One region of the Luteibaculum oceani genome, then DNA from elsewhere that is predicted to be linked to it. Evidence: riboswitches for the same ligand, from Rfam matches in the RefSeq annotation. Region 1 holds a riboswitch; the other holds the start of a gene.

Region 1 (5,751 bases):
AATTTTTCTCTGCATTCATCTCAGGAAGAGCTGTCTAAAGCTTTTGATGGAAGCACCGTAATCTATACCAAAAAGGAGGATATTAACGCCTTTGATCTCGCTGAGAACATCGATTTCATCATCAACATTCATCAAGAACTTGGAAGCATTTTGGTAGTCAACAACCAGAATACAGAATATATTCCTGCGATTCAGCATGTGCGTAGACGCGAAACCATCGCAATGACTCCAATTAATTGTTTCTACGCATTGGAGCACCTGCTTGGAAAGGAGATTCCACTTGCCGATAAAAACCAAGTTGCGGAAAGCAAAACCAAGGTTCTTTCCACCATTGCCAAAATTACCGGATCAAAAACAGATGCCATTCTAGGATCTAGCGGCTTGTCAATACAGTACGCCATAATGATGGGGCTTATAGACAATGCCCAGCGCATGCACCCGAATAAGAAGGTGAAAATTGTCGTACCACCGAACTGTTACGGCGGAACCAACGACCAGGCAAGGCGTGTTGCCGCCTGCTTAAATCATGTAGACATCATGGATTTACCCGTTGATGGAGATAACAATATGGTGGATAGTACTAACCAGGTACTTGATCAAGTAGCTAAGGAGGATGCCGTTGCGCTTATTATCGCCGAAATACCAACCAATCCACGTGTAGAGGTCCCCAACCTAGATGATTTAAAGGCTGTACTTTCCAAACAAAGATCTACCCCGAGTGGTGAAATGGCCGTAGAACCCGTATTTATCTTGGACCAGACCTTTTGTCCTAACGTAAGGTTTGTGAGTGAGGACGGGATTTTATCTGCCGTAAAAACCATTTCATATGTGAGTGGATCTAAATTTCCTAGCGGTGGGAAATGTACGGCAGGATATTGTGTGGCAAACGACAAAGCAGCCGAATTAATGCCCGATATAGCCAAGCACATTAAGCTATGTGATAACGAGGCCACAGACCTCCAAATGCAAATACTGGCAGAACAAATGCCGAGTATGGTGCAGCGCATTGCCGATGCCTACAATAACACCAGAACCTTTGTAAATTTTATTGAAGAAACACTACCTCAGGCTAAAATTAATTTTGTCTCAGAAGAACTTGCAGCACAGGGCTTCACCCCTTCTGTCTTTTCTTTGGATTTACCAACCAAGGGAAATACCCCAGAAGAAAGAGAAATGTACAAGCGCGACCTAAACAATAAACTCATCACCCTGATGATTACGCAAATTCCAAACGAAAGTAAGTACTGCGTAAGCTACGGTCAGCTAAAAGGTTGTTATTGGACCATCCCAGCAACCAGTACCCAGGGAACTACCAAGGAGTCGGATAAAGACTACATCGCTCGCGTTTCGGTATCCCCAAATCTGGATTTAGATAAACACAAAGCAGTATTTAAAGAGTTTGTAGAGCAACACATTGGGTAATTAAATGGAACAATTTATCAATGTGAAAATGAAGCAATGAATTGGTAACCCAATTCAGAGAACCACTTCATCCATTTATCCTTTAATCCATTCATCTATTCACCATTGACCATTGACCATTGACCACTGACAATTCCACCCTTAACCCTTTAACTCATCAACCCTATAACCCTTCAACCCAGTTATCCTAAAATGCTTAACCTAAAGGACTACCACTTTACGCTGCCAGATAGTCGAATTGCGAAGCATCCACCAAAAGAGCGTGGAAATTCTAAATTACTGAGCTATAACAAGGGCATAATAGAACACTTAGCGTTTAGAGATTTAGTTGGGCAAATATCTTCTGACGCCACATTATTTTTTAACGATACCAAGGTAATTCCGGCACGCATTTTCTTAAGAAAACCCACAGGTGCCCTAATCGAAATATTTCTTCTGGAGCCATTAAAACCCTCCAAGGCACACGAGGAAGTAATGAGTACTACCAACACCTGTACTTGGAAATGTTTAATTGGAAATGCAAAAAAATGGGCCTTAAACACCAGTTTAAAGCACGAAAGCATAAATTTTACCAGCACGCGAACAGGAGATAACGAAGTTACATTTACTTGGGAAGGCTGTACGTTTAGTGAAATCCTAACCGAAATTGGAAAAATACCCCTCCCTCCTTATATCCAAAGAGAGGTAGAGGAAAACGACAAAAATCGATACCAGACCGTTTACTCCAAAATAGATGGCGCCGTTGCGGCTCCCACCGCTGGGCTTCATTTTACCGAAGAAATTCTAGAGGAATTAAAAGGGAAAGGCGTTAAAATAGAATACCTAACGCTGCACGTTTCGGCGGGAACTTTCCAACCCATAAAAACGGATGACATATCGGAGCATCCTATGCATAACGAGCAGGTTCTGATTTCTAAAAGCAGCATAGAAAATTTGCTGAATTCGAAGCAAATAATTGCTGTTGGAACCACTTCTATGCGTACCCTAGAAAGTTTGTACTGGTTTGGGGTAAAACTCCATAATGGGGAAAATGATTTTTTCATTAAAAAGGACGATCCATATCGTTTAAAACCCATATATAAAGAAGAGGCAATCAACAAGGTGTTAGCCTACATGGAAGAAAAGCAAATTGAGAAATTGACTGGGCAGACCGAAATCTTTCTATATCCAGGTTACAACTTTCACATTTGCGATGGATTGGTCACCAATTTCCACATGCCAGGCTCCACCCTCATTTTATTAGTAGCAGCCTTCATTGGAGAAGATTGGCGCAAGGTTTATCAAGAAGCCCTAGACCACGATTACCGTATGTTAAGCTATGGGGATAGCTCGCTTTTATTGCCTGGGTAGGGTTGTTTTTTGGTTAGTGGTTAGTAGTTAGTGGTTAATAGTCAGTAGTTGAGTGGTTTGGATTTCTCTAATCGGTTCTGTTCACTAAAGTGTGTCATTGGGTTTATTTTAGACCTAATCTCTCCCCATCCCTCTTCAACCCTTTAACCTTTAACCCTTATCCCCAACCACTTACAACTCAACCATTGACTATTAACCATTGTCTATTGACCATTGACCATTGACTATTGACCATTGACTATTCAACACTTCATCCATTCATCCATTCATCAAATCATCTAAATTCCGTAACTAACTTCCAGCTGCGACCTAACTCCTAGGTGCTAAAATATTTTACATACATTTGCCCTGTCCAAACGTGGACAACTATAATTTGAAATAATTGCTTATCAAGAAAGGTGGAGGGAACGGCCCTATGAAACCTTAGCAACCATCCTACGGGAAAAGGTGCTAATTCCTACTCTAAACCACGGTTTAGGGAAAGATAAGTCAGAAGATATCCGAGACCTCTTTTGACTGCAAGTTGAAAGAGGTTTTTTTATCTCCATCTCTTGATAAGCCCAAAAACGAACAAGAATGGAGATTAACATCGTAAAATCTACGGAGGGTGAATTTACCTTCCACGCTCAAAACGAAAACAGTACAATTACCCTTTGCGCCGGAGAAGAATTGTCTCCCGGAGTAGCAGCTTTTCGCCCCATGCAACTGGTTCTTGTTTCCCTGGGTTCATGCATGCTTATCGATGTACTTAACATCCTGCAAAAGCAAAAAATAATTCCCGAAGATTACGACGTACAAGTAACCGGTACCCGAGCACATGCTGTACCAAAAGTTTTTAAAAACATTACTATTCACTACAAGCTAAAAGGCAATATCCCTCCTAGAAAGGTAGAGCGTGCTATAGGGCTTAGTAGAGATAAATACTGTTCCGTATACAAAATGCTGTACCCAACCGTAGAAATCTTCACAAAATTCTCTATCAATGAGTAAATTCGAAACCCTAGCCATACGGGAACAATTAGCGCAAACCCAGCATAAAGAGCACAGTGCTCCCATCTTCCTTACCTCCTCCTTTACTTTCGATTCGGCTGAGGAAGGCGCTGGACTTTTTGAAGGCTCCCTTCCCGGGAATCTCTACTCAAGATTTTCTAACCCCAATACCGATGAGCTTGTCAGAAAATTGTGCCTTTTGGAGCAAACGGAAGCAGGATTGACTACCGCATCTGGAATGGCTGCCGTGTATACCAGCATGGCGGCACTATTACAACAAGGAGATCACATTCTCTCCGCCTCGGCAATTTTTGGAAACTCCCACCATATTATTTCCAATATTTTACCCAAAGCGGGAATTACGCACACCTACTGTGTAATTAACGACAATAGTTCGTGGGAGAAGGCTTTACAGCCCAATACCAAGATGCTTTTCCTGGAAACTCCGTCTAACCCAACGCTGAAACTGGCAGACCTTGAATTTTTGGGTAAACTCTGTAAAAAACACGGACTGTTATTCGTGGTAGACAATTGTTTTGCTACCCCTTACCTTCAGCAACCATCAAAATTTGGAGCCGATCTTATTTTGCATTCAGCTACCAAGTACCTGGATGGTCAAGGACGCGTTTTAGGAGGCGCCATAGTGGGAAAAGCAGATCCTGTAAAAACATGCTACGATTTTATTCGCAGGACGGGTGCCTCGCTCTCCCCTTTTAATGCATGGGTTATATCCAAAAGTATAGAAACACTAGCATTAAGGATGGATAGACATTGCGATAATGCTTTAGCAATTGGAGAATATCTACAGTCGCATCCAAAAATTGCTAAGGTGATCTATCCTCACCTACCCAATTTTGAGCAATACGATTTAGCCAAAAAACAAATGAAAAAAGGAGGCGGTTTGGTTGGATGCGAAATTATCGGTGGACAAAAGGCTGGAGCAAAATTTTTAAATGCGCTTAACATGCATAGTCTCACCGCCAATTTGGGCGATAGCCGAAGCATAGCCACCCATCCAGCTTCTACCACCCACTCTAAATTATCGGCAGAGGAATTGAAGTCCGAAGGAATTAACGAAGGTTACATCCGCTTTTCTGTTGGATTGGAACATGTTGATGACATTATTGCTGACATAGACCAGGCCTTAAAAAGCATTTAAAATGAATATTTACAAATACCACAGTCCGTTTAAGTTGGAAAACGGACAACAACTAGACGAATTAAAATTGGCTTACCACACCTATGGAAAGCTGAATAAGGATAAAAGCAATGTTGTATGGGCTTTCCACGCTTTAACGGCAAACAGTGATGTGCTAGATTGGTGGAAAGGATTGTTTGGTGAAGACTACCTGTTTAACCCTCAAGATTACTTTATTATTTGCGTTAATAGCATTGGCTCACCATACGGTAGCTCCAGCCCAAAAGACCTTAGTTTTCCGCAGTTTACAGTAAGAGATTTAGCGAATGCTTATCAATTACTGGCCAAGCAGTTGGAAATTAATCATATTAACTGCCTAATAGGAGGTTCTTTTGGAGGATATCAGGCCCTTGAATTCGCCTACAGTTTTACTGGGAAGGTTGACAATCTAATTCTTGTTGCAACCTCGGCTCGCGAATCGGCTTGGGGAATTGCCATCCACGAAGCCCAACGGTTGGCCTTAATGGCAGATGGGAGTTTTGGTAAGGAATCAGGAGGATGGTCTGGAATGCGTGCTGCTAGATCTGCTGCTTTGCTTAGCTACCGCACCATAGATAAGTTTATAGAGACCCAAACCGACGAAGAGGAAAAAATCGACGCATTTAAGGCGGCCTCGTACGTTCAATACCAAGGAGACAAATTTGTAAAGCGCTTTAAGCCGCTCTCCTACTATTATCTTTCCAAGTGTTTGGATAGTCACAATATTGGAAGAGGACGCGGAGGTGAAATTCATGCTTTGTCAAAAATTGATATCCCCACATTGGTTATTGGCATTTCCTCGGATGGATTAA
Region 2 (5,751 bases), on a different contig from region 1:
CTAATACTGGCACAACCAAAGCAGGGTGAGCAACCCAGGAACCATCGTGGCCATTTAATACTTCTCTGGTTTTATCGTTTCTAACTTTTTCAAGGGCATTGGTATTGGCAGCTTCATCGTTCTTTACTGGAATAAAAGCCGACATGCCGCCCATGGCATGTACCCCTCTTTTGTGACAGGTTTTAACTGCTAGTTTGCTGTATGCATCCATAAAGGGAGCAGTCATTCCCACTAGGTCACGATTTGGAAGCACCATTTCTGGTAGCGATCTAAAGCACTTAATAAAGGAGAAAATGTAGTCCCATCTTCCGCAATTTAAACCGGCTGAATGTTCGCGCAGTTCATATAGAATTTCGTCCATTTCAAATGCGGCTGGAAGCGTTTCGATAAGCACCGTAGCTTTAATTGTACCCTGAGGTATACCCAAATAATCTTGTGCGAATACAAAAACCGAATTCCAAAGCGCGGCCTCTTTGTGGCTTTCTAATTTGGGTAAATAGAAATATGGTCCGCTTCCGTTTTCAATCAGCTGTTTAGCGTTGTGGAAAAAGTACAAACCGAAATCAACTAGCGAAGCAGAAAAACGATTTCCCTGTTCGTCTAACAGGTTTTTTTCTTCTAAGTGCCATCCTCTTGGGCGCACCAAAAGGGTGGCTGGTTTTTCAGAAAGCTTGTATTCTTTTCCGTTTGAAGCGGTAAAGTCTATCTGACGTCTGATGGCATCATACAGATTTATTTGGCCTTCAACAATGTTTTTCCAAGTAGGTGAGGTGCTGTCCTCAAAGTCGGCCATGAAACATTTGGCTCCCGAATTGAGGGCGTTTATAATCATCTTTCTATCTACAGGTCCCGTGATTTCTACTCTGCGATCGAGAAGGTCTTGGGGCAGCGGTGCTACTTTCCAATCGCTTGCTCTAATGCCCTTGGTTTCGGGTAAAAAGGTTGGGGTTAACCCTTTATTGAATTCCAAATTGCGAACTTTTCGCAAGTCTAGAAGATCGATTCTTCTTTGGTTGAATTTCTGTTGAAGGGCATTTAAAAACTCTAAAGCAGAGGGAGATAAAATTTCTTCTTGCCGTGCATTTACGGTCTCTTTTACTTTAATGGCTAGGGTTGTAGTATCCATAGTTAGAATGATTTACACAAATATGCAGAAAGCGAATCATCTTTGCAAGCGAATATTCGCTAAATAAAATCAATTCGCTGAATGATAATAATTAGCTGAAAATCTAAGATGCATTGCCTATGTTTGCATTTCGACGCAATGGGAACGACTTCGGAGGATAAAATCAGATTGATTTTTGGGCTAAAAGTGGCCCAGGAACGTGCTCGTTTAGGGCTTAGCTTAAGTGCTTTATCTAAAAAAGCAGGTTTGTCGGCTTCCTACTTGAATGAAATTGAGAAGGGTAAAAAATATCCGAAGGCCGAGAAGATTATAACTCTTGCCCAAGCCCTGGAGGTGGAATACGATGAATTGGTATCCACCAAACTAAAACAAGACCTTGCGCCACTCGGTGACTTGATGTCTTCCAAAATTTTCGATCAAATTCCCTTTAGTCTGTTTGGTATAGATACCACTCAAATAGTGGAGCTCTTGTCGAAAAGTCCGGCACAGGCTTCCTCTTTTTTGGGTGCTTTTATGGAAATTGCCAGGCATTATAACATTTCTGAAAGTGAGGTGTATACAGCAGCCTTGCGCAGTTATCAGGAAATTGCCAATAACTACTTCCCCGATATAGAACAAAAAGCCCAGAAATTTGCGGCTCAGCATAACTTCAATCCCTTTGTAAAAGATGCGGATAAGCAATTGGAGCGTCTGTTAGCCAATTTATTTTCATACCAAATCGACAAGTCTACCCTTGGCAGTAATGATTTGTTGAAAGGGGTAAAATCTTATTACACACAGGAATCGGGTCCTAAGCTTTTTATAGAACCAGAATTATCTGCCTCCCAGCAAATATTTTTATTGGCAAAAGAACTTGGGTTTAATGTTCTTGATTTAGAAAAGACCATCCGCGTTAACACCATACTCGGGAAGCCAAGAATTAAGAGCTTTCAGCAAATTTTAATAAACCTACAGGCTTCATACTTTGCCGGTGCTTTGTTGCTGCCGAAAAAGGAGGTAGAAAAAGATTTGGGGCTATGGTTTGACCAAGAAACATTTGACGCCAGCCATTTAAAGAAGCTTAGTGATAAATGGAAGTGTACTCCTGAAACCTTGTTTCACCGGCTGACCAATATTTTGCCGCAGTCATTTGGTTTGGATGTACTTTTCTTCTTAAAGTTTAATCAAAAACCAGAAGAGGAACTTCCGCATTTAGAACGCGAACTCCATCTAAATAGAAAGCATTTACCTCATGCCACCAAATTGGGAGCACATTATTGTGCGCGCTGGTCGGCATTAAAAACTTTAAAAGAAGTTGTTGGTAATGAGGGGGGAGAACAATTTAGTGCACACGGCCAAATTTCTGAATTCGTGGAAAATGGCGATTGCTACTTGGTAATATCCATGGGGCGAAAAATTAGCGAGGCCACAGGATTAGCTACCAGTACTTGTTTGGGTATTTATCTTAATGCCAAACTAAAGCGTAAAGTGCGTTGGTTATCCGACCCTAAATTGGCTAAAAAGCAAGTGAATGTGCTTTGCGAAAACTGTGCTATGGATTGTGAAGATCGGTTAGCTCCTCCAAGCATATTAGAAAGAAAATCCCTGAAAATGGAAGTCGAAGATGCGCTATCTCAATTGCATTGATTTTTTACCCATCTTTGTCCCAGTTCTTTAATTAGTACTTATCAAGAAAGGCAGAGGGACTGGCCCTATGAAGCCTTGGCAACCCGAAGTACGCAGCTGCGTACCCGAAGGTGCCAATTCCAGTTTCCGGAAATACCGGAAAACAGATAAGTTGACAGTTTTGATTTTAACCTCCTAAAATATTCAAACCCTGTTGACTTATGTTAACAGGGTTTTTTTATGCCCAAATTTTAAAGTAGAATGAAAGTTACAGAGGCTATAAAACAGCGAATTTTAGTGCTAGACGGTGCGATGGGTACCATGATTCAGCGCTATAAATTAGAGGAAGAGGATTTTAGAACTCCCGAGTTAAAGCATCATGAAAAATCATTAAAGGGTAATAATGATTTAATTGGGTTGTCTCGACCTGAAATCCTCGCAGCAATTCACGAAGAATACCTTGCGGCTGGTGCCGATATATTAGAAACCAACACTTTTAGTGGTACTACCATAGCTCAGGAGGATTACTCTTGTGAGCATTTGGTTGATGAAATCAATATTAAAAGTGCCCAAATTGCAAAAGCGGCGGCAGATAAATACACTGCCTTAACACCAGACAAGCCTAGGTATGTTGCTGGATCAATGGGCCCGACCAACAAAACGGCATCTATTTCTCCGAATGTGAACGACCCTGGATACCGTGCAATAGATTTTGATACCCTAGCCGAAGCTTACCGTCAACAGGCGGTTGGACTTATGAAGGGGGGAGTTGACCTGCTTTTGGTGGAAACTGTTTTTGATACGTTGAATGCAAAGGCTGCTCTATTCGGAATTGAAGAGGCTTTTACAGAGATGGGAAGCGAAATTCCCGTTATGGTTTCAGGAACGATAACCGATGCTAGTGGGCGAACTTTATCTGGCCAAACGGCAGAAGCTTTTTTAATCTCTATATCCCATTTCCCACTTTTTTCAGTGGGCTTAAATTGTGCTTTAGGGGCTAGCCAATTAAGACAGTATATCCAGGTATTGGCTAAAAATGCACCCTTTTATATATCCGCTCACCCCAATGCAGGGTTGCCAAATGAATTTGGGGCTTACGATGAAACTCCAGAGTTTATGGCTAAACAAATCAAAGAGTTTTTAGACCTAGGTCTTATCAATATTATTGGCGGTTGTTGCGGAACCACGCCAGACCATATTCAGGCCATCGCGGAATTGGCGGCAAAATACGAACCCAGAAAAATGGCTTCCCCAGCTTTAAGTACTGTATTATAATGACTACCTACCTACAATTAGCGGGATTAGAACCCCTATATGTAACCTCAGAAAGCAATTTTGTAAATGTTGGTGAGCGCACCAACGTAACTGGTTCACGTAAATTTTTACGCCTTATTAAAGAAGAAAAATTTGATGAGGCCTTAGAAATCGCTCGGGATCAAGTTGAAGGCGGAGCCCAAATCCTCGATGTGAATATGGATGAGGGTATGATTGATGGGGTAGAAGCAATGGTAAAGTTCCTAAACCTTATCGCTGCTGAACCAGATATCGCCCGAATTCCTATTATGATAGATTCCTCTCGATGGGAAATCATCAGAGCAGGATTAAAATGTGTTCAGGGTAAGGCCGTTGTGAACTCCATTTCACTCAAAGAAGGTGAAAAGACCTTTATAGAACAAGCAAAATATATAAAGCGTTTTGGCGCTGCGGTAGTGGTAATGGCTTTCGACGAAGAGGGTCAGGCAGATAGCTACGAGCGACGAATAGAAATCTGTAAACGCTCCTACGACATATTAACCCAGGTAGTTAAATTCCCTCCTCAAGAGATTATTTTCGACCCTAACATTTTCCCAGTAGCAACTGGGATGGAGGAGCATAGGAATAACGCACTAGATTTTTTTAGGGCTACCAAGTGGATCAGAAATAACCTTCCTCATGCACATGTTAGCGGTGGGGTAAGTAACGTATCGTTTTCATTTAGAGGAAACAATACGGTTAGAGAAGCGATACACTCCGCATTTTTATACCATGGAATAAAGGCGGGTATGACCATGGGGATTGTAAACCCTTCTATGCTTGAAGTGTACGAGGATATTCCTAAGGATCTGCTGAACTGTGTGGAGGATGTGCTTTTAAACCGAGATCCCAAGGCCGAAGAACGCCTGCTTGAAATGGCGGAAGAATTAAAGGATGGTCCTCAGAAGGAACGTAAGGTGGATTTGTCTTGGAGAGAGGCGCCCGTAGAAAAGCGTTTGGAGCATGCCCTGGTAAAGGGGATTCTAGAATTTATTGAGGAAGATACCGAAACAGCAAGACAGCAATTCCCGACCTCGCTTCAGGTAATTGAAGGTCCTTTAATGGACGGAATGAATGTGGTAGGAGATTTGTTTGGATCTGGAAAAATGTTTCTCCCTCAGGTTGTGAAATCTGCGCGCGTAATGAAGAAGGCCGTGGCCTACTTACTGCCGTATTTAGAGGAAGAAAAGAAGAACAATCCCAACCCAGATAGTAAAAAAGCCAAAGGAAAAATTCTGATGGCCACCGTAAAAGGGGATGTCCACGATATTGGAAAAAACATTGTTAGTGTAGTGCTAGCATGCAATAATTTCGATGTAGTGGATTTAGGGGTAATGGTGCCGGCAGAAAAAATCCTCGACGAAGCCGAAAAGCAACAAGTGGACGCCATCGGTTTATCTGGATTAATTACTCCTTCCTTAGATGAAATGGTTTTCGTTGCCAAAGAAATGGAACGTAGGGGCCTAAATATTCCCTTGCTTATTGGAGGTGCAACAACCTCAAGGGTTCATACGGCTGTAAAAGTGGCTCCAGAATATTCCATTAATCGGGTAGTTCATGTTTTAGATGCCTCGAGAGCAGTAACCACAGCTTCAAAATTGTTGGGCTCAGACGCTAAGAAATTTAAAGATGATATCGCCGAGGAATACGAGAAGTTGAGAGCTTATCATCATGCAAAGAAGAAAAAGGAAAAGCTTATTTCACTTGAAGAAGCTCAAGCTAATAAA

The links. Region 1 has a riboswitch for S-adenosylmethionine ahead of FRX97_RS02760 (OsmC family protein). Riboswitches for the same ligand answer to the same signal wherever they lie in the genome.
Region 2: it holds a riboswitch for S-adenosylmethionine, as region 1 does, so the genes downstream of both, FRX97_RS11720 (homocysteine S-methyltransferase family protein) here and FRX97_RS02760 (OsmC family protein) in region 1, are expected to answer to the same signal.

The regions. Positions count from the first base shown of each region.
Region 1 is NZ_VORB01000002.1:163,962-169,712, reverse strand. Features, by position in the region: gene FRX97_RS02770 (PLP-dependent aminotransferase family protein) at 1-1,422, shown strand, start outside; gene FRX97_RS02765 (S-adenosylmethionine:tRNA ribosyltransferase-isomerase) at 1,615-2,772, shown strand; SAM riboswitch class I at 3,156-3,263, shown strand; gene FRX97_RS02760 (OsmC family protein) at 3,349-3,762, shown strand; gene FRX97_RS02755 (trans-sulfuration enzyme family protein) at 3,755-4,921, shown strand; gene thrA (bifunctional aspartate kinase/homoserine dehydrogenase I) at 4,923-5,751, shown strand, end outside.
Region 2 is NZ_VORB01000012.1:43,391-49,141, reverse strand. Features, by position in the region: gene aceB (malate synthase A) at 1-1,126, opposite strand, end outside; gene FRX97_RS11725 (helix-turn-helix transcriptional regulator) at 1,265-2,752, shown strand; SAM riboswitch class I at 2,788-2,905, shown strand; gene FRX97_RS11720 (homocysteine S-methyltransferase family protein) at 2,993-4,006, shown strand; gene metH (methionine synthase) at 4,006-5,751, shown strand, end outside.